2 regions of the Hydrogenophaga sp. GW456-12-10-14-TSB4 genome follow, and region 2 is predicted to be linked to the other one. Evidence: riboswitches for the same ligand, from Rfam matches in the RefSeq annotation. Region 2 holds a riboswitch; the other holds the start of a gene.
What was found. A riboswitch is a leader RNA that binds a small molecule or an ion and turns the genes downstream of it on or off. The one in region 2 is predicted to bind glycine.

Region 1 (9,899 bases), on a different contig from region 2:
TCGAAGCTGCTGCGGCCCACATCGCTGACGTACATGGTGGCGATCACGTCGCCCGGGTACTCGAGCTGCCGGTAGAAATTGCAGAAGGCGTTGGCGATCACCGGGCCTTCGCCCGAGGGGTCGGGCGGGCAACCGATCGAGCGCATCCATTCGATGCGGATGATCTCCAGGTAGCGGAAGTAGATCGTGTTGTTCACGTGGTTCATGCCGTCCATGTCGCCCCAGCGGATGGGGATGGTCATGCTGAACACGCGCTTCTTCTGATCGGGCAGTTCGAGTTTCATGGTTGAGGTGTCAACGGTGTGCCTTGATGGACGCCAGTATGCCCAACACGAACAGCACACACGCCGTCCATTGCAGGGCGGCGGGCCACTGGGCGCTCCAGGCGAAGGTGTAGATGAGCCCGAACACCGTCTCGCTCACGATGAGCTGCCCCGCCAGGCTCGGGCTCAGGCGCCGGCTGGCCATGTTCCAGAGCACGGAAGCGATCCAGGCCGAGCCGATGCCGGTGACTGCGCAGACGACCAGGAAACGGTCGAACCCCGGGCGCTGCACCAGCGTGTCCACCCCGGCCCCGGCCACCGCCCAGATGACGAGTGCACCCAGGCCCGCGGCCACCCCCAGCCAGTTGGCCCACACCGTGGAGTTCACCTCCGGGTGGTGGCTCAGCCAGCGCGCGTTCAACAGGCCGAACGCCGTCCACGAGGCCATGGCCAGCACGGCGAAAAAGATGCCCAGCCAGAGGTCGTCGCCGCCCCCGGCCTCGCCGGCGCCATGCGCCGTGACCCGCATCATCAGCGCCAGGCCGGCCATCGTCAGCAGCAGCCCGGGCACCAGCGCACGCCAGCGCAGGCCCTGCGGCTTGCCCAGCAACATGATCCAGATCGGGATGGTGCCGATGATCAGCACCGGCAGCGCCGCACCCGCGGCCTGGATGGCCAGCACCAGCAGCAGGTAATAGCCCGTGTAGCCCAGCAGGCTCAGCCACAGCGCCGAGCCCGCCTGCCGCCAGGTCGGCAGGTGCGCCTCGCCCCGAAGCCCGGCCCAGGCCAGCAGCAGCACCGACAACAGGCCGCAGGCCAGGAAGCGGCCCACCGTGAGATCGATCGAACTGAAACCCGGCGTGAGCAGGGGCGCGAGAAAGGCCGTGCCCCAGAACGCGCCCGCGCCCAGCCCCGCCAGAATGCCGGTCACCATGCCCGGCGGCCAGCCCGAAGGCCGGCCCAACACCGCTGCCGTCATCTAGGCCCCGAAACCGTCGTCGGCGGCAATGACCGCGCCGTTCACGAAATGGCTCTCGCTCGAGCACAGCATCACCAGCAGCGCGTCCAGGTCGGCCGGCGAGCCGATGCGCTTGCGCGGCAGCATGTTGATGAGCTTCTGGCCCTGCTCGGTCTGCCAGTGGTGGTGGTTGAGTTCGGTGTCGATGTAGCCCGGGCAGATCGCGTTCACGTTGATGCCGAAGCGGCCCCACTCGATCGCCATCGCCTTGGTCATCTGCACCACGGCGGCCTTGCTCATGCAGTACACGCCGATCTGCGGCAGCACCTTGAGCCCGGCCATGGACGCGATGTTCACGATGCGCCCGCCCACGTAGGTACCCGGTGCGGCGCCGTTGGCCCGCGCCAGCATGCGCCGGCCCACCTCCTGCGCCACGAAGAACGCGCCCTTGGTGTTGGTGTCGAAGACGAAGTCGTAGTCTTCCTCCGTCACGTCCTGCAGGCGCTGCGTGGTGCTCACGCCCGAGTTGTTGACCAGGATGTCGATCGCGCCGACCTCGGTTTCGGCGTGCGCCACGGCCGCCTTGATGGACGCCGTGTCCGTCACGTCCATCGCCACCACATGCGCGTCGCCGCCGGCGGCCTCGATGTGGGCGCGCAGCGCCATCAGGCGGTCGGTGCGGCGGCTGGCCAGCACCACCGCCGCTCCCGCGCGCGCCAAGGTCTTGGCGAACTGCTCACCGAGCCCACCGGATGCGCCGGTGATCAGGGCCACGCGGCCCGACAAGTCCAGGCTGTATGCCATGAGAGAACCTCCTCTAAATGGGTTGATTCTGCGGGCTCTGGGGCCCCGCCCGGGCCGACGGGGGCCCATGTGACGGGATTGTGCTCCCTGGGCCACTAAAATCGGTCCCGACCACGACACCGGCATGACTCCATGCATTGCCGTCATGAAAATCCCCCCGGGCCCCTGGCCTGACAGAGCGAGACCCTCTACATGACTCCCGAAGAAATCCTCAGCACCTACGGCCCGCGCGAAGCCATGGAGTACGACGTGGTCGTGGTCGGTGGCGGCCCCGGCGGCTTGGCCACCGCGATCCGGCTCAAGCAGATCGCGGCCGAAAAAGGCGGCGACATCAACGTCTGCGTGCTCGAAAAAGGCTCCGAGCCCGGCGCGCACATCCTCAGCGGCGCGGTGATGGACCCCAAGGCGCTCAACGAACTGCTGCCCAACTGGAAAGCCGACGGCGCGCCGCTCAACCAGCCCGTGACCGACGACAAGCTGCTCTGGCTGACCGAAAAAGGCGCCATCGACACCCCGAAATTCCTCATCCCCAACAACTTCCACAACGAGGGCAACTACGTCGTCGGCCTGGGCAACGTGGTCAAGTGGCTGGGCCAGCAGGCCGAGAACCTGGGCGTGGAGATCTTCCCCGGCTTCGCTGCCGCCGAGGTGCTCTACAACGACGACGGCTCCGTCAAGGGCGTGGCCACCGGCAACCTGGGCGTGGGCAAGGACGGCGAGCCGACCGACAACTTCCAGCTCGGCATGGAACTGCACGCCAAGTACACCGTGTTCGCCGAAGGTGCGCGCGGCCACCTGGGCAAGCGCCTGATCGCCAAGTTCCACCTGGACGAAGGCAAGGACCCCCAGGCCTACGCCATCGGCGTGAAGGAACTCTGGGAAATCGACCCCGCCAAGCACCAGGCCGGCCTGGTGATCCACACCGCCGGCTGGCCGATGAAGGACGACACCTACGGCGGCGGCTTCATGTACCACCTGGAAGACAACAAGGTCACCCTGGGCCTCGTCACCGGCCTGAACTACAGCAACCCCTGGCTCAGCCCGTTCGAGGAAATGCAGCGCTGGAAGACGCACCCGCGCATCCGCGCCTTCCTCGAAGGTGGCAAACGCATCAGCTACGGCGCGCGCGCCATCACCACCGGCGGCCTGATGAGCCTGCCGCAGACCACCTTCCCCGGCGGCGCCCTGGTGGGCTGCGACGCCGGCTACCTCAACGGCGCGCGCATCAAGGGCAGCCATGCCGCCATCAAGAGCGGCATGCTCTGCGCCGAAGCCGCCTTCGAGGCCGTGCAGGCCGGTCGCCAGCACGACGAACTCAAGGCCTACCCCGCCGCCTTCGACAAGAGCTGGCTGCGCGAAGAGCTGGACGCCTCGCGCAACTTCAAGTCCTGGTTCAAGTACGGCAACATCGTCGGCGGCCTCATGGTCGGCGTCGAACACTGGCTGCTGCCCCGCCTGGGTTTCAAGGCGCCGCCGTGGTCGCTGCACCGCGAGAAGGCCGACCACCTCTACCTCAAGCCGGCCGCCGAGTGCGAGCAAATTGTCTACCCCAAGCCCGACGGCAAGCTCACCTTCGACCGCCTGGGCAGCGTGTTCGTCAGCAACACCAACCACGAAGAACACCAGCCGGCCCACCTCACGCTCAAGGACGCCAGCGTGCCGGTGAAGATCAATCTGGCCAAGTACGCCGGCCCCGAAGCCCGCTACTGCCCGGCCGGCGTGTACGAATTCGTGAAGAACCCCGACAACACCGACCGCCTGCAGATCAACGCGCAGAACTGCGTGCACTGCAAGACCTGCGACATCAAGGACCCGACGCAGAACATCGTCTGGGTCACGCCCGAAGGCGGCGGCGGTCCGAACTACGCCGGCATGTGAACGGCTTGCCGTTGACTGGAAAAGCCGCCTGCGGGCGGCTTTTTATTTGTTCACGCCAAACGCTCGCCAAGAGCAGAAGCCCAATCGGTACCGCCATTGCCAACCGAGCGGATGCGCTTGGATAGCATGGTGGACTGACGTTGTCTACTCCCATTTGTGGAATGGATATGGCCAGGGCTTTGTCACACACTGCCCGTCTGACCCACCTGTGTGTCATCGCTTGCCCCGCCGCCAAGCCCGCCGATCCATGAGGACAGAACATGTCAGTCATCAAGGCCCCCTATTTCCCCATCATCTATGTGCGCGGTTACGCGATGACACGGGGAGAAATCGAACAGACCACAGCGGACCCGTTCTGCGGCTTCAACCTCGGATCAACGGTTTTCCGCGCCGTGCCGGACATCAAGGCAAAACCCCGCAAGCACGTCTTTGAATCTCCGATCGTGCGGCTGGCGTCGGACTTCGGCTACAGCGATGTCTACGAAGACGGCTACGACATCGTCGACCCCGAGTGGGAAACCACAGCACAGGGCGAACCCACGGGCAACAAGCTGAATGGGCGATCCATCGTCATCTACCGCTACTACGACTCGGCCTCCGAGTTGCTGGGCGATGGCGTCACGCCGGGCATCGAAACGTTCGCGACGAGGCTCAGTGAACTGGTGGAGAGGGTCCGGTACCTGGTCTGCGTGAACCCCGCCAACCAGATGACCGAAGCGCGCTTCCGCTGCTACCTGGTCGCCCATTCCATGGGAGGCCTGGTGTGCAGGGCATTCCTGCAAAACCCCCAACTGGACACCCGCAGCACGCGCAAGCACATCGACAAGCTGTTCACCTACGCCTCGCCGCACAACGGGATCGACGTGATGGGGCAGAACGTTCCTTCCTGGCTGAGCGCGCTCGACATCAGCAACTTCAACCGCTCTGAGCGGATGAGCAGCTACCTGGATCTCAAAGCCGCCTACAAGAAGCACAAACGGGTGGACTTGGTGCCGGAGTCGACCTTCCCTTCGCGCAAGATCTTCTGCATGGTAGGTACCAACCGATCGGACTACGACACCGCCGCTGGCCTCGCACGCACCTTCGTGGGCAACGGGAGCGACGGACTGGTCCGGATCGCCAACGCCACCCTGCACGGGCTCAACGGCGATGGCAGCGTCGGTGAGCCTTGCGCCAAGGCCTTTGCGTACCGCTCCCACTCCGGCATGTTCGGCATCGTGAACAGCGAAGAGGCCTTTCAGAACCTCGCGCGTTTCCTCTTTGGCGACGTGCGTGTCGACATCTGGGTCGATCTGGAGGAGATGCGCCTCCCCAAGGGCGTGCAGACGCAGGAAGACGCCGGTCAGAGGGTCGACGCGCTGTACCAGATGGAAATGCGCGCCTCTCCGCGCGGCAAGTTCTGGTACCTCACGCGGCGGACGGCGGAGGAAGATTCCGTGGCCTGCGTGCCGCATTCCGAGTGGAAGAAGGAGCGCCAGCACTACCTCTCCAGCGTGTTTCTGGCCAATCGCGCCCGGGTCAACCCCAAGCGGCGCTCGCTCGCCTATGGCATGGAATTCGGTATCCGCGTGCCCGACTACGAAATCGAACGGCGCCTGTGGGTGAACGAACACTACGAGGGAGGCTACCTGTTCCGGGACGCCCTTATCCTGGAAATGACCAGCCCCACCAAGACGCAGCCCAACTGGACCGTCAAGTACGCCTGGCAAGGCACGGGCATCGTCAATGCCGCCACGGAGCTGCCCATCGCACCACTGGGAGACGGGCGCGTGGAGGTCCGGATTCCCTTTGATGCCCACACGGTGGACAACCAGGGCGCGGTCAAGCCATCGCACCCGGGGGCCAAAGGGCAATTGAGGTTCGTCATTTCCGCCTGGAACCCGGACATCGAGGACGACAGCGAGGAATAGGTCCGGACACCGGGCCCGTTCAGCCGCCAGCCGCCACCGCGCGGCCTCTCATGCCCGGCATTTCACCGGGACGTCACATCGCGTCGCCACAGTGCGGGCTCCTTCACACACGCTGGACCCATGCTGAACAAGACCCAGAAGGGCCGGGCCGAGCTGCGGCCGGGACAACGCCAGCTCGCCCAGCGCGAGCGCGCCCTGCTGCTGCTGGCCGACGGCCGCAAACCCGATGCCGAGCTGTTCGCCCTGTTCGAGGGCCAGGGGCCCGCGCTCGCGGCCGACCTGGTCGCGCGCGGCTACCTGGTGGACGAGCCGCCCGCACCGCCCCCCGCCGCCGCGCCGGCGGTCTCGGCCGATGCCTTCTCCGGCCCGCGCTCGGTCGCCAGCGCGCGCATGTTCCTGTTCGACCTGAGCGAGCGCATGTTCGCCCCGCGCGACAAGGCCATGGCCCAGCGCTACCGCGACGCCCTGCGCGAGGCGCGTGACGTGCGGGAGATGCTGGTCGTCAGCCGCGCCATGATGGCCGACGTGGAGCGCCTGGCCGGCAGCGAACGCGCCGACGGCATCGGCCAGCGGCTGGCCCGCCTGCTGCCCGAATCGGCCCTGGAAACGCCCTGAAACGCCGGCCCGCCCGCCGCCGTGCGATACACTCGCGCGGTCAGGAGAGAAGCCGATCCGGTCACCGGAAAGGCTCGCCGAAGGCGCAGGCGGCACCGCACACCGGGTGCCCTGAACGCTCAGGCAAAAGGACTGGCAAACACGGGCCGAAAGGCCGGTGTACCCCCCTGGAGAGAGGCCGTTCCTCGAAGCGGCCCACCGAAGGAGCAAGCGCGGCATCGCCCGCGTGAATCTCTCAGGTAAAGCGGACAGTGGGGCAGCGCACGGATGAACCGTGTTTCGCCCCCGTCGGGGCCTGCCCCCTTGCCTGAAAGCCTTTGCCGTGCCAGCTGCCGCCGCCCCGCTCCTCCAGACCCCGCTGCACAAGCTCCACCTCGAACTCGGCGCCCGCATGGTGCCCTTCGCCGGCTACGACATGCCGGTGCAGTACCCCACCGGCCTCATGGCCGAGCACCACCACACCCGCAAGGCCGCCGGCCTGTTCGACGTCTCGCACATGGGCCAGCTGCGCCTGGTCGGGCCCGACGCCCCGGCCGCCTTCGAGACCCTCATGCCGGTGGACGTGATCGGCCTGGGCGTGGGCAAGCAGCGCTACGGCCTGCTGCTCAACGACGAGGGCGGCATCATCGACGACCTGATGTTCGTCAACCGGGGGCACGACCTCTTCGTCATCGTCAACGGCGCCTGCAAGGCCGGCGACATTGCGCACATCCAGGCGCGCATCGGCTCGCGCTGCGAAGTCATCCCCCTGCCCGACCGCGCCCTGCTCGCCCTGCAGGGCCCGCTGGCGGTGGACGTGCTGCAGCGCCTCGTGCCCGGCGTCGAAAAGCTCGTCTTCATGACCGGCTCGCCCTTCCAGTGGCACGGCGCCGACCTCTTCATCACCCGCAGCGGCTACACCGGCGAAGACGGCTTCGAGATCTCCCTGCCCGGCGACCGCGCCGACCAGTTTGTGCGCACCCTGCTGGCCCAGCCCGAGGTCATGCCCATCGGCCTGGGCGCGCGCAACTCCCTGCGCCTCGAAGCCGGCCTGTGCCTCTACGGCAACGACATCGACACCACCACCACCCCGGTGGAAGCCGGGCTCAACTGGGCCATGCAGAAGGTGCGCCGCACCGGCGGCGAACGCGCGGGTGGTTTCCCCGGCGCGGCCCGTGTGCTCGCGCAACTCGACGGCAGCGAGCCCCTGGCGCGCAAGCGCGTGGGCCTGATCGCCCAGGAATGGGTGCCCGTGCGCGAAAACGTCGAACTGCAGAACACCAGCGGCGAGGTGATCGGCAAGACCTCCAGCGGCCTCATCGGCCCCAGCGCCAACAAGCCCGTCGCCATCGGCTACGTCACCCCCGAACACGCCGCCATCGGCACCAACGTGGTGGCCATGGTGCGCGGCAAGCCCGTGCCCATGCAGGTCAGCGCCATGCCCTTCGTGCCCAACCGATACTTCCGCGGTTGACCCCTTTTTGTTTCCCTCTTTTTCAGGAGCTTTTCCATGACCACCAAGTACACCGAAGACCACGAATGGATCACCGTTGACGGCGGCATCGCCACCGTCGGCATCACCGTGCACGCGCAGGACGCGCTGGGCGACGTGGTGTTCGTCGACCTGCCCGAAGTCGGCAAGACCTTCGCGCAGAAGGAAGTGGCCGGCGTGGTCGAGTCCGTGAAAGCGGCCGCCGACGTGTACATGCCCATCAGCGGCGAGATCACCGAAGTCAACGAAGCCCTGCGCGCCGACCCCTCGCTGGCCAACAGCGACCCGCTCAAGGCCGGCTGGTTCTTCAAGGTCAAGCTGTCCGACCCGGCCCAGGTCGATGCCCTGCTCGACGAAACCGCCTACAACGCCTTCGCGGCCAACTGACCCTTTCTCTTCCCGCGCCGGAGCCTCCCATGCTGATGCCGTCTGTCAAACCCCTCGGTGAACTCGAAAACCCGTCTGAATTCGTGGCACGCCACATCGGCATCGGCGAGGCCGACGAGGCCCTCATGCTCTCGGTCATCGGCGAGGCCTCGCGCCGCGCGCTGATCGACGGCATCGTGCCCCGCAGCATCGCGCGCAGCCAAGGCATGCAGCTGCCGCCGGCCGTCACCGAGGCCGCGGCACTGGCCGAACTCAAGGCGCTGGCGCAGAAGAACAAGGTCTTCAAGAGCTTCATCGGCCAGGGCTACCACGGCACGCTCACGCCCGGCGTGATCCTGCGCAACGTGCTGGAAAACCCCGCCTGGTACACCGCCTACACGCCCTACCAGGCCGAAATCTCGCAAGGCCGCATGGAAGCCCTGGTCAACTTCCAGACCATGGTGAGCGACCTCACCGGCATGGCCATCGCCAACGCCTCCATGCTCGACGAAGCCACCGCCGCCGCCGAGGCAATGACCCTGGCCAAGCGCTCGGTGAAAAGCAAGGGCAACACCTTCGTGGTGTCGGGCGACGTGCACCCGCAGATCATCGAAGTGGTGCAGACCCGCGCCAAGCCCCTGGGCCTCACGGTGAAGATCGCCCAGTCCGGCGAGGAATGGGCCGCCCTGCTCGCGGCAGACGACTACTTCGCCGCCTTCACCCAGTACCCCGCCTCCAGCGGCTGGCTGCACGACTGGACGAAAGACGCCGCCACCGTGCACGGCAAGCAGGCCGCCTTCATCGTCGCCGCCGACCTGCTCGCCCTCACCCTGCTCAAGCCGCCCGGCGAGATGGGCGCGGACATCGTCGTCGGCACCACCCAGCGCTTCGGCATGCCCATGGGTGCGGGCGGCCCGCACGCCGGCTACATGGCCTGTCGCGACGAGTTCAAGCGCTCGCTGCCGGGCCGCCTGGTCGGCGTGAGCGTGGACGTGCACGGCCAGCCCGCCTACCGCCTCGCGCTGCAGACGCGCGAGCAGCACATCCGCCGCGAAAAAGCCACCAGCAACATCTGCACCGCGCAGGTGCTGCCCGCCGTGGTCGCCAGCATGTACGCCGTGTACCACGGCCCCCAGGGCCTCAAGCGCATCGCCAACCGCGTGGCCGCCTACACCGCCATCCTCGCCAGCGGCCTGGAGCAGCTCGGCCACCGCGACACCCACCACGGCGAGCAAGGCGTGTTCGACACCCTCGCCCTGCACACCAAAGACCAGACCGACGCCCTCCTGGCCCGCGCCGTGGCCCAGGGCGTCAACCTGCGCAAGGCCTGGGGCGAGTACCTCATCGTCTCGCTCGACGAAACCACCACCCGCGACGACATCGCCCTGCTCTGGAAGATCTTCGCCAAGGACGGCCAGGCCCTGCCCGTCTTCGACACCTTCGAGAAAGGCGTTGAGCCGCTCATCCCCGCCGAGCTGCGCCGCACCAGCGACTTCCTCACGCACCCGGTGTTCAACACCCACCACAGCGAAACCGGCATGCTGCGCTACATCCGCGCGCTGTCCGACAAGGACCTCGCGCTCGACCGCAGCATGATCCCGCTGGGCTCCTGCACCATGAAGCTCAACGCCACC
Region 2 (9,899 bases):
CACAGCCACCAGTCGTGCTCGATCGGTCAGTAGGCATGATCCCGCTGCATGGCCGGATGGCGTGGCTCATCGATGCGGGCGGCCGCCTGCGGGTCCAGGAGGCGGAGACTGCGGCGGGATGGCAGGCATTGCCCGGCTCCCCGAACGCGGGCTTTACTTCGGATGCCATCTGGCTGCGGTTTGAGGTCATTCAAGCAACCAACGCCCCATCGTGGCGGCTTGAACTGCGCAATACGCTGCTGGAAGATGTGCGCTTTTTCCAGCGCGATGCAGCTGGCGAGTGGCATATGCAGGTGGCCGGGCGCAACGTCAAGCGCAGCGCTTGGCCGCTGGACACACGCAGCCCTGCGTTTCGTCTCGACTTGCCACCCGGTAGGCATGAAGTCATGGTGCGCCTAGCGAGCAGGAATTCGCTGTCCACGGGCTTGCGGCTGTGGGAGGCGGAACTCTTCTATGCAAGCGCTCGCGACGAGGCCTTGCTCTGGGGTGGCTACTTCGGCCTCTATGGGCTGGTGATCCTTATCCAGTTCTTGTTCTGGCAATGGACACGGGAGGCACTCAGCGGGTGGTACGTGCCTTACGCGGCCCTGAATTTCTTGGGCGTCTTGATGACGATGGGGTACCTTCAGAATGCCCTGGACTGGAACTCCGATCTGGCGACGCCCATTCTTGGCATCTCGATTTGCGCCGTGGTGTTCGTGAGCACCCGGTTTTCTTCAGTGCTGCTGGGACTCGACCAGGTCATGCCGCGCCTCAATCGCTTCCTGCTCAGGGGAGCGGCCGCCGTTTCCGTCGGGACGAGCCTGCTGGTTATCGCGGGCCAATACGCCGCTGGCGTGGGCACGAGCCAGGTAGTCTCGATGGCCTGGATCATGCTGTTGTCCGGAGCCTCCATCGTCTTGGTGTGGCGCGGCCATGCACCGGCGCGCTTTTATTTGATCGCCTTCGCAATTTTTTATCTGGGGGTTCTCATCCGGTACTTGCGCAACCTGGGATGGTTGGAGCCGGGACTCGTGACCGACTACAGCATCCAGGTGGGCTCCGTGCTGCACATGATTGTGATGTGCTTGTTCATCGTGTACCGCTACAACGCCCTGCGCATAGCCTTGCGTGTGGAACAGGCGGCCCGCCAAGAACAGCGAGATTTCGTCGCCATGGTGTCCCACGAGCTTCGCACACCGCTGGCAATCATCGGTGCCTCTGCGCAGCAGCTCGCGGCGCATCTGGATGCGCCTGTCGAGAAGTCGCTGAGGCGTTGCACCAACATCACGGCAGCGAGCCGGCGCATGGCGGAGTTGATGGACAACTACCTTACCGCCGAACGAATGGACAGCTCCGAGCGATCGATACGTATCCGACGGTGCGCCATGCCAAGTTTTTTCAAGGAACTCGTCTCCGAGTGGCCTGAGGACAGGATTAAGCTGACCACAAAGGCATTGCCTGAGGATTACGCCTGTGACCTCGATATGCTGCAGGTGGCGTTTCGCAATCTAATCACCAATGCGATTCGGCACTCTCGCGCCAGCACTGTCATCGATGTCATGGTTCGCGGCAACGGACAAGGCGGGCTTACCGTTCGTGTTGTGAATCGTGGCGAAAACATTCCGCTCGAAGAACGGCCATTTTTGTTCCAGAAATATTACAGAGGCCGGGCGGCACGGGGCAAAACGGGCGCTGGTCTGGGGTTGTTTCTGGTCAAGAGAATCATCGACGCGCACGGCGGGCGAGTCGAAGTGCAGTGCGATTCAGGCGTCACGACCTTCAAGGTTCTGCTGCCTGCGCTAGCCTCGTCCGATTGAGGATAGAGATCCCCGCTATGACGTGTTGATGGCAGGTTGGGCGCAAATCACATCTGCAGATGTGACTGTTTTACTTTCACAACGCCATCGGCATTCTTGCCTTAGTTGCTCAGGTTTGCTCAGACTGCCCCAAACTCGATTTTGATATTTTCAGAACCCACAAAATTGAAGTTCGTGTGCGCAACACACCAACTTGGCGCCTTCTACTGGAAGCTGTCCGCAGGTTGCAAGTGTGATTCAAGCAAGTACCTGCCGCGTTCCGATGAAGCGCAACGTTGAATGAATCCGTGACGCCATAAACCGATTCGCTTGTCTGAATCTTGCATGATCAAGCCACCTTTGCCACACAACGAAGCCAAGCGCCTGAAGGCGCTGCGCGACTTGGTGATCCTGGACACACCGCCCGAGGAGCGTTTTGACCGCATCTCAGCCTTCGCGGCTAAAGAGTTCAACGTGCCCATCGCGCAGGTCTCGCTGGTTGACCAGGATCGACAGTGGTGCAAATCGTCCTTTGGCATGGATGACGTGCAGGAAACGCCGCGCGACATCTCCTTCTGCGGCCACGCGGTGGCGATGGCGAAGACCTTGATCGTGCCCGACGCGCTGGCCGATCCGCGCTTTGCCGACAACCCCATGGTGGTGGGTCAACCCTATGTGCGCTTCTACGCCGGGGCGCTGCTGCGCCTGCCTTACGGGCAGGTGGTGGGCACCCTGTGCATCATGGACCGGCGCCCGCGCGAGTTCGACAAGCTGGACGAGGCCATCCTCAACGGCCTGCGCGACCTGGTGGTGGAGGAGCTGTTCCGGCGCGAGGAGGCGGTGTCGTGAGCGCCGCTGCGGACCGGCCGCAGGTGCTGCTGATCGAACCCGATGGTTTGGTGCGTGGCACGGTGGCCTCGGTGTGCCGTGAGCTACAACTGGTTCGGCTGCAGCAGGCGACCAGCATCGCCCAGGGAGAAAAATGGATGCAGAGCAACGCGGAGCACGGCCTGCTGCTTTCGCTAGCCGAGCGCGACGCAGCACTGGCGTTGCTCACGCGCTTGCGTGCGGGCGACTTTAAGTGCGAGGCCAATATCCCGGTTGCGGTGATGGTGCACGCTGCTGACGCGGGACTCGTGGCGACGCTGAAAGAACTCGATGTGCGTCGACTGTTGTTGCAACCATTTCGTTTACGCGATGTAGTGCACACGGTTGAGCAACTCTGGTCCGCAGCAGTGGCGCTACCCGCTGGCTGAATTCTCGATCACCAACGACTCCAAGTTCTCCGCGGCCAATCCACATCGGAACGGTCGGCGAGGCCGCGCACTTCTAGCGCCAGTACCAGATGCAGCAGTGGCACAAAAGCGATATTCGAGTGCCATCGCAACGCGCTGGACGATCCGGCTCATGAGCGCCCAGAAAGCGAGGGAAAACACGCATCTATGGAAGTACGCGATGGAAACGTCCGTCGATAAAATGGCGGGCCGACAAACTATGTTTGTTCGGTGTGACAGTGATTTTTTTGGTTACTTCACGTCTGATGTTGGAATGACGCATTCCTCCTCGGTGCAAATGTTCCTTCATCGCGGAACTTGACGTGATTCAAGGGGTGGGCTACCAAGGCCCACCCTTTTTTTTGAATGCCAAACGCAATCTTCGGATGCTTTGTCGCCTCGTTGCGCTGGAATCCCTCGTTGCATTGCTCGGCGGGGCATCAGCGCCACGCGAGCGGCGGATGTGCCGCGCGCAGTATCAGTCTATGGTTCTCCCGTGCGAGTCGTGCTTATTTTGGCGATTGCCAGCTCGCCGCCGCCGCAATGAGCCTGGTGCAGCCCGAGCCGGTATGTGGCTGCAGTTCGATGCGATGGAGAGCACCTGCGCGGCCACGTCCTCAGCCAGGCCGTGCTCGAGGTGGCTCACCTTGGACACGCCCGCGATCTGCGCGGCAGCTTGGGCCACGGCCTGCCCCCGATAGAAAGGAAGTCCCATGAGCCACGCTGACAAGAACAGTGTCTCAGATTCGACAACCAGTGCAAAAGCACCCGCAGCGAGTGATCGCAACTCGTTGACGATCGGCGCCGAAGGCGCCGATCGTGCTGCACGACGGAAAGCGTGGGAGAGTCGGCTGTCCTGAACCAAGCAGCCCGACGCACGAATGGAGGCGCAGTTCAGACCATGTTGCTCACCTGCACTGCGCGCGGGACGCGACGCATGTCCCACCGTGCCACGTGCTCACCCAGTTGATGCGCGGTGATGGCCGACAGCGTCCAGCCCAGGTGGCCGTGACCGGTGTTGTAGAACACGTTGGCGTGCCTGCCCGCACCCACGCGCGGCATCATGTCGGGCAGCATGGGCCGCAGGCCCGCCCAGGGTTCCACCCGGCGCGTGCTGACGCCAGGGAAACATTGGTTCACCCAGTCCACCAGCGGCCGGATGCGGTCGGCGCGAATGTCGAGGTTGTAGCCGTTGAACTCGGCCGTGCCCGCCACGCGGAAGCGGTCCAACCCCAGTCGGCTCGTGACGAGCTTGGTCTCGTCGTCGAGCAGGCTCACCTGGGGCGCGGCGGCCTGGCTTTGTTCGTCATTCAGCATGACGGTGATGGAGTAGCCCTTGACCGGGTACACATTGAGCCGGTCGCCGAGTTGGGCGCCGAGGGCGCGGCTGCGCACGCCCGCGCAGATCACCACCCCGTCAGCATCGACCTCCTCCCCGTTGGCCAGCATAACGCGCGCCCTGTCGCCGGTGCTCCACACGCGCGACACGGCCTGGGCGGTCATCAGTCTCACGCCCCGGCGTGCGCAGGCCAGGCCCAGGCCGTGGGTGAACTTGTGGATGTCGCCGGTGCTGTCGCTCTCGGTGTACCAGCCACCGAAGTACTCACCCTGGAGCGTGGGTTCAATGGCGCGCATTTCGTCGGGTGTGACGGCGCGGCGCGACAGGCCGCCTTGGGCCAGCAGCCTGGACACTTCGCCTGCGTGCTCGAAGCCGGCGCGGTCCCGGTAGATGTGCAGGATGCCGCGCTGCTTGTGATCGAAATCGATGCCCTCGTGTTCAGCCCAGCCAAACAGCTGCTCACGTGCGGCAATGGCCAGGCGCGTGGTGGCCACGGTGTTGTTGCGGTACTTGGGAATGGAGGCCACAAACTCGGCGAACCAGCTGAGCTTGTGCCAGCTGGGCCTGGGGTTCACCAGCAAGGGCGCGTCGGCCTTGAACATCCACTTCAGACCCTTCACCAGGGTGGAAGGATGGGTCCACACCTCGGCGTTGGACGCAGAGAGTTGCCCGCCGTTGGCATGGCTGGTCTCCATGCCCGCATAGCGGTGCTTTTCGATGAGGGTGACTTGATGACCCTGACGGGCCAGGGCGTAGGCGCTGGTGACGCCCGTGATACCGCCGCCGATGACGATGAGGTGTGCCATGTGAATCTCGCGTTCAAAGCCGTCAGACAGAGAAAGCATGGCCCGCACACCGTGTGCGGACCATGACCCCCTCTGTTTGAGACCTGAGAGATTCACCAGCGTGGGCCGGCTTGCTCCTGCGGTGGGCCGGGGGACGAATCCCGGCCACTCTTCAGAGTGCGATGCGTTGTCGACCGGTCCTTTTGCCTGAGAGTTTCCGGGGCGGTTGCTCCTTCGGCGCCGGCCTGCCATGCAAGCCAGTCTCTCCCGATCGACAGGGGTGAAGCTTACTGCGCTTGCAGCTGAATGGACTTGGCAATCGCGCGGAACTGGCTGATGCCGTCGGCATAGGCCTTGTCCACCGCCGCCAGCGGCAGGGGTTTGGCCAGCAGCTGGCTGTTGGCTTCCAGCGCCTGGTGCACGCCCGGGTCACCCAGCGTTTCGGTGATGGCCTTGTGCAGCGCGACCACCACCTGCTCCGGGGTGTCCTTCTTCACGAAGTAGCCGGTCCAGATGTTGAAGGTGAAGTCCTTGAGTTGCTTGCTCTCGCTGATGGCCGGGTAGTTCTTCACGCTCTCCAGCCGTTCGCTGTTGAGCATGGCCAGCACCTTGACGCGGCCCTGCTTGTGCATCTCGTCGTACTTCTTGCCATAGGGCGCCAGGAAAAAATCGACCTGGCTGGCCATCAGGTCCTGCTCGGCCGGCGCCGAACCCTTGTAGGGCACATGGGTCATCGGAATGCCGGTGACCTTGGACAGGTGCTCGCCGAGCAGGTGGTAGAAGGAACCTGGGCCCACACTCGCGTACGTCAGGGGGCGGCCCTGCTGCGCCGACTTGCGCGCATGCTCCAGGAACTCGTCCACGTTGCTGGCGGGAATGTCCTTGCGGGCCAGGAAGGCAATCTGCGCGGTGGCGATCATCTGCACCAGGCGAAAGTCTTCGCTCTTGAACTTGATGGACGCGATGGCCAGGGGCGCCAGGATCAGTTCGTTCGGCGAACCCTGGAACAGCTGGTAGCCGTCGCTCGCGCTGTTGAGCACTTTCTGCGCGGCGATCGAGCCGCTCGCACCGCCCAGGTTCTCGATCACCACCGGTTGGCCCAGCTGCTTGCCCAGCGTGTTGTTGACGGAGCGCGCGATGACGTCCGACAGGCCGCCGGCCGGGTACGGCACCAGCATGGTCACCGGCCGGGCGGGGTAGCTCTGGGCCTGCGCCACGCCCGAAAGGCTGGCCAGGGCGATGGCGACACCGGCCATCAAAGTCTTGTAGCGGCTGATCATGGGGAATCTCCAGTGGGGTCAGAGGTGGGGGGAGGGGACGGAAAGCAGGTCTTGCACGAGCGCTGTCCAGTAGGCGGCGCCGGTGCCGATGTTGTCGTCGTTGAAGTCGTAAGCCGGGTTGTGCACCATGCACGCACCGGGCTCCTGACCCACGCCGTTGCCGATGAACAGGTAGCTGCCCGGCACGCGTTCGAGCATGAAGGCAAAGTCTTCGCTGCCCGTCAGCATGGCGCCCTGGGCCACCACCTGTGCGGGCGGAAAATGCGCCTGCGCAACCGCCAGGGCGCGGGCGGTCTGCGCCGCGTCGTTGACGAGCACGGCGTAGCCGGGGCGCCAGTCCAGCTCGGCGCGCACGCCGTAGCTCTCGGCCTGCAGGCGCACCAGTTCGCGAATGCGCTGCTCCATGTCGCGGCGCACCTGCGGGCTCAGCGCGCGCACGCTCAGCTCCAGCCGGGCCGAGGCCGGAATCACGTTGTTGGCATTGCCCGCGTGCAACGCGCCCACGGTGACCACGGCGGGTTCCATGGGGTCGACGTTGCGGGAGACAACGGTTTGCAGCGCCATGACGATCGACGCCGCAGCCACCAGCGGGTCGACCGCACGGTGCGGCATGGCACCGTGGCCGCCGACGCCGTGCAGGGTGATGGTGGCGTAGTCCGACGAGGCCATGGTCGGCCCGCTGCGGAACACCAGTTGGCCCTGCGCGTAGCCGGGCATGTTGTGCATGGCGAAGATGGCGTCGCACGGAAAGCGTTCGAACAGACCGTCTTCCATCATCTTCAGGGCGCCGCCGCCGCCTTCTTCGGCCGGCTGAAAGATCAGGTTCAGCGTACCGTCGAAGCGGCCGCACTCGGCCAGGTGGCGCGCGGCCGCCAGCAGCATGGCCGTGTGGCCGTCGTGGCCACAGGCGTGCATCACGCCCTGGTGGCAACTGGTCCAGTCGGCGCCGGTCGCCTCTTCAACGGGCAGGGCGTCCATGTCGGCGCGCAAGCCAATGGTGCGGGTGGAGTTACCCCGGCGCAGTTGCCCCACCACACCCGTGCCGCCCAGCCCTGTGCTGACCGCGTAGCCCCATGACGCCAGCTTCTGCGCCACCAGGGCGCTGGTGCGGTGCTCGTCGAAAGCCAGTTCCGGGTGCTGGTGAATGTCGCGCCGCAACGCGACGAATTCCTGCACCAGCTGATCACTGAGACGTTCCACAGTCGAACTCCAGAGAATTGATGAACTTTGCTGCATGTTAGAAAGGGGGTGCTTTAAAGTCCAATGCATTGATGTGCATCGATCCATGACTTTCACTGGGGGTTTAGATGACACTGGTACAACTGCGTCATTTCGTGGTCCTCGCGGACCTGGGCTCCTTCGTGCAGGCGTCCGCCGCCCTGTTCCTCACGCAGCCGGCGCTCACGCGGAGCATCCAAGGGCTGGAGATCGAACTCGGCGGGGCGTTGTTTGACCGCCTGGGCCGGCGCATCGCCCTCACGCCTTTCGGACGCGAAGTGCTCAACCGCGCGCGCCAACTCGTCAGCGACGCCGAGACTCTTCGGCACGCGGGCAAGGCCCTGCACGCGGGACTGATCGGCAAGCTTCGCGTGGGCTTGAGCTCGGCGCCGGGCGCACTGCTGAGCACGCCGCTCATGCTGCACATGGCCGAACACCACCCCCGGTTGCAAGTCGAGATCTCTCGCGGCAACACTGCCGTGTTGATTCATGCGTTGCGCGAACAGCATCTGGATGCGGCGATCGTCGACATCCGCGATATGCGGCCCTCGGCCGACCTGCAAGTGGACCTCGCCTTTGAACTCGGGGCCGGCTTTCTGGCGCGCAAAGACCACCCATTGGCCCGGCGCGGTGGTCCCATCAGCTTGGCGGACGTCATGGCCTATCCGGTGGCCTCCACCCCGCTGAGCGACGAGGTGGCACGCATCCTGATCGCGCGCTACGGCCCCCAGGCCAACCCGGACGACATGGTGACGCTGCGTTGCGACGAGACCATGAGCATGGTGGACGTGGCGCTGCGCAGCGACACCATCTTGTTGACGATCTGTGCCGTGGCGCCAGACCTGATTTCACTCGATGTGTCGCCCGGCCTCGATGCCACCGGGCGCTTCGGACTCGTCGTCTCGGCACAGCGCCAGGAAGCGCCCGCGTTGCGAATCGTGCGCGCGCAACTACCGACCTGGCTCGGCGGCGCGGCCACAACGAGGGCCGTACGGGACGCCGCCGGGGCCTGATGGTCATTCAGCGCGCCAGTTATGGCCGCTCGCGTCGACCGGTCTCCTACCACTTCATGCAGGCGGCATGGGGTGGCGCGTCACGATTCATTTTGCATCGTCGATGGATCAGACTCCTATCCGTGGGTTGGTTGCCACTGTGCATCGATCCGTCATGGGAGCTACCTCGCTTTAGTAGGCTCAAGCCGGTGCCCGTGATCACCTCACCGGCGGCCGGGCGGAACCTGAGGACTGCGGCCGCTCTTGTTGTCACCGACCTAAGCATTTTGATGCTTCGGGGATGCGGCTAAAAACTTGGACTGTTTATGCCATGAGCCCCAAGCTTCGTCGGTAGTCAAGAGGGCTGCGCGCGCCCAAGGACATCTTGATCCGCTTCTCGTTGTACCAGCGGATGTAAGAGTCCAAGGCCTGGGTGAACTGCTCAACGGTCGTTGATTGCCAGTTGCCAGGATAGAACCATTCGGTCTTCAATCGACCGAAGAAGCCCTCGCAGGCCGCATTGTCGGGCGAACAGCCTTTGCGGGACATCGAACGCGTCAGCTCGGCAGCCGCGATACGTGCCAGCCATCCCGGCCATCGATAGTGGGCACCGCGATCCGAATGCACAACAGGCCGGTTGCTGCTGATGTCAATCGTCTCGATAGCGGCATCCAGCATCGTGTTCACGAGCTGCGCGTCCGGGCGCATGCCGATCGTCCAACTGACCACCTTGCCATCGAAGCAGTCGATCACAGGCGACAGATACACCTTGCCTGCCGGAATGTGGAACTCCGAGATGTCGGTGAACCGCTCGACGTAATCGAACACGTCAGCCCTGGCCGGCTCACGGCGTCGGTAAACCTTGCGAGCCGCACGGTCGTGCGCCGCTGCTTGCGCGAGCTCCCAGCCTCGGTCTTGAGCCAGCTGGAAGGATTCGCCCCAAACGGATCGAGCTTGCGTGGGCTGCTCCGCTTGGCGAAACGCGGCTCGGCCGCGTCTGCGCGCAACTGCTTTTGGATGGTGTTGCTAGACAACATGATTTGCGGATAGGTTTTCAGTCGATTTTTGGAGTCACTTTGGCGCCCTGCGGCACACCGCACGCAACAGCCAAACCGCCAAACCGGCAATAGGCCACGGCAACGGTGCGTTCAATGACTGCGCCAGCCTCGCGCGTGCCAGTTTTCCGCTCATAGGGGATAGCGCTTTGTATTGAAATCGGCCAACCGCCAAAAT

Region 1: linked by a shared signal. The riboswitch ahead of gcvT (glycine cleavage system aminomethyltransferase GcvT) and the one ahead of AC07ZS_RS20660 (D-amino acid dehydrogenase) in region 2 are both predicted to bind glycine.

What each region holds. Positions count from the first base shown of each region.
Region 1 covers NZ_JBWKZH010000037.1:25,693-35,591, reverse strand. The annotation lists gene AC07ZS_RS18070 (acyl-CoA thioesterase) at 1-284, opposite strand, end outside; gene AC07ZS_RS18065 (DMT family transporter) at 295-1,242, opposite strand; gene AC07ZS_RS18060 (SDR family oxidoreductase) at 1,243-2,025, opposite strand; gene AC07ZS_RS18055 (electron transfer flavoprotein-ubiquinone oxidoreductase) at 2,218-3,903, shown strand; gene AC07ZS_RS18050 (esterase/lipase family protein) at 4,164-5,813, shown strand; gene AC07ZS_RS18045 (hypothetical protein) at 5,934-6,428, shown strand; glycine riboswitch at 6,460-6,573, shown strand; glycine riboswitch at 6,586-6,690, shown strand; gene gcvT (glycine cleavage system aminomethyltransferase GcvT) at 6,751-7,881, shown strand; gene gcvH (glycine cleavage system protein GcvH) at 7,918-8,286, shown strand; gene gcvP (aminomethyl-transferring glycine dehydrogenase) at 8,316-9,899, shown strand, end outside.
Region 2 covers NZ_JBWKZH010000047.1:16,260-26,158, forward strand. The annotation lists gene AC07ZS_RS20640 (sensor histidine kinase) at 1-1,799, shown strand, start outside; gene AC07ZS_RS20645 (GAF domain-containing protein) at 2,124-2,627, shown strand; gene AC07ZS_RS20650 (hypothetical protein) at 2,624-3,034, shown strand; partial or broken gene AC07ZS_RS20655 (electron transfer flavoprotein subunit alpha/FixB family protein) at 3,600-3,740, opposite strand; gene AC07ZS_RS20660 (D-amino acid dehydrogenase) at 3,947-5,293, opposite strand; glycine riboswitch at 5,260-5,361, opposite strand; glycine riboswitch at 5,362-5,456, opposite strand; gene AC07ZS_RS20665 (Bug family tripartite tricarboxylate transporter substrate binding protein) at 5,464-6,456, opposite strand; gene AC07ZS_RS20670 (M20 aminoacylase family protein) at 6,475-7,692, opposite strand; gene AC07ZS_RS20675 (LysR family transcriptional regulator) at 7,764-8,687, shown strand; partial or broken gene AC07ZS_RS20680 (IS3 family transposase) at 8,991-9,470, opposite strand; partial or broken gene AC07ZS_RS20685 (IS21 family transposase) at 9,545-9,700, opposite strand.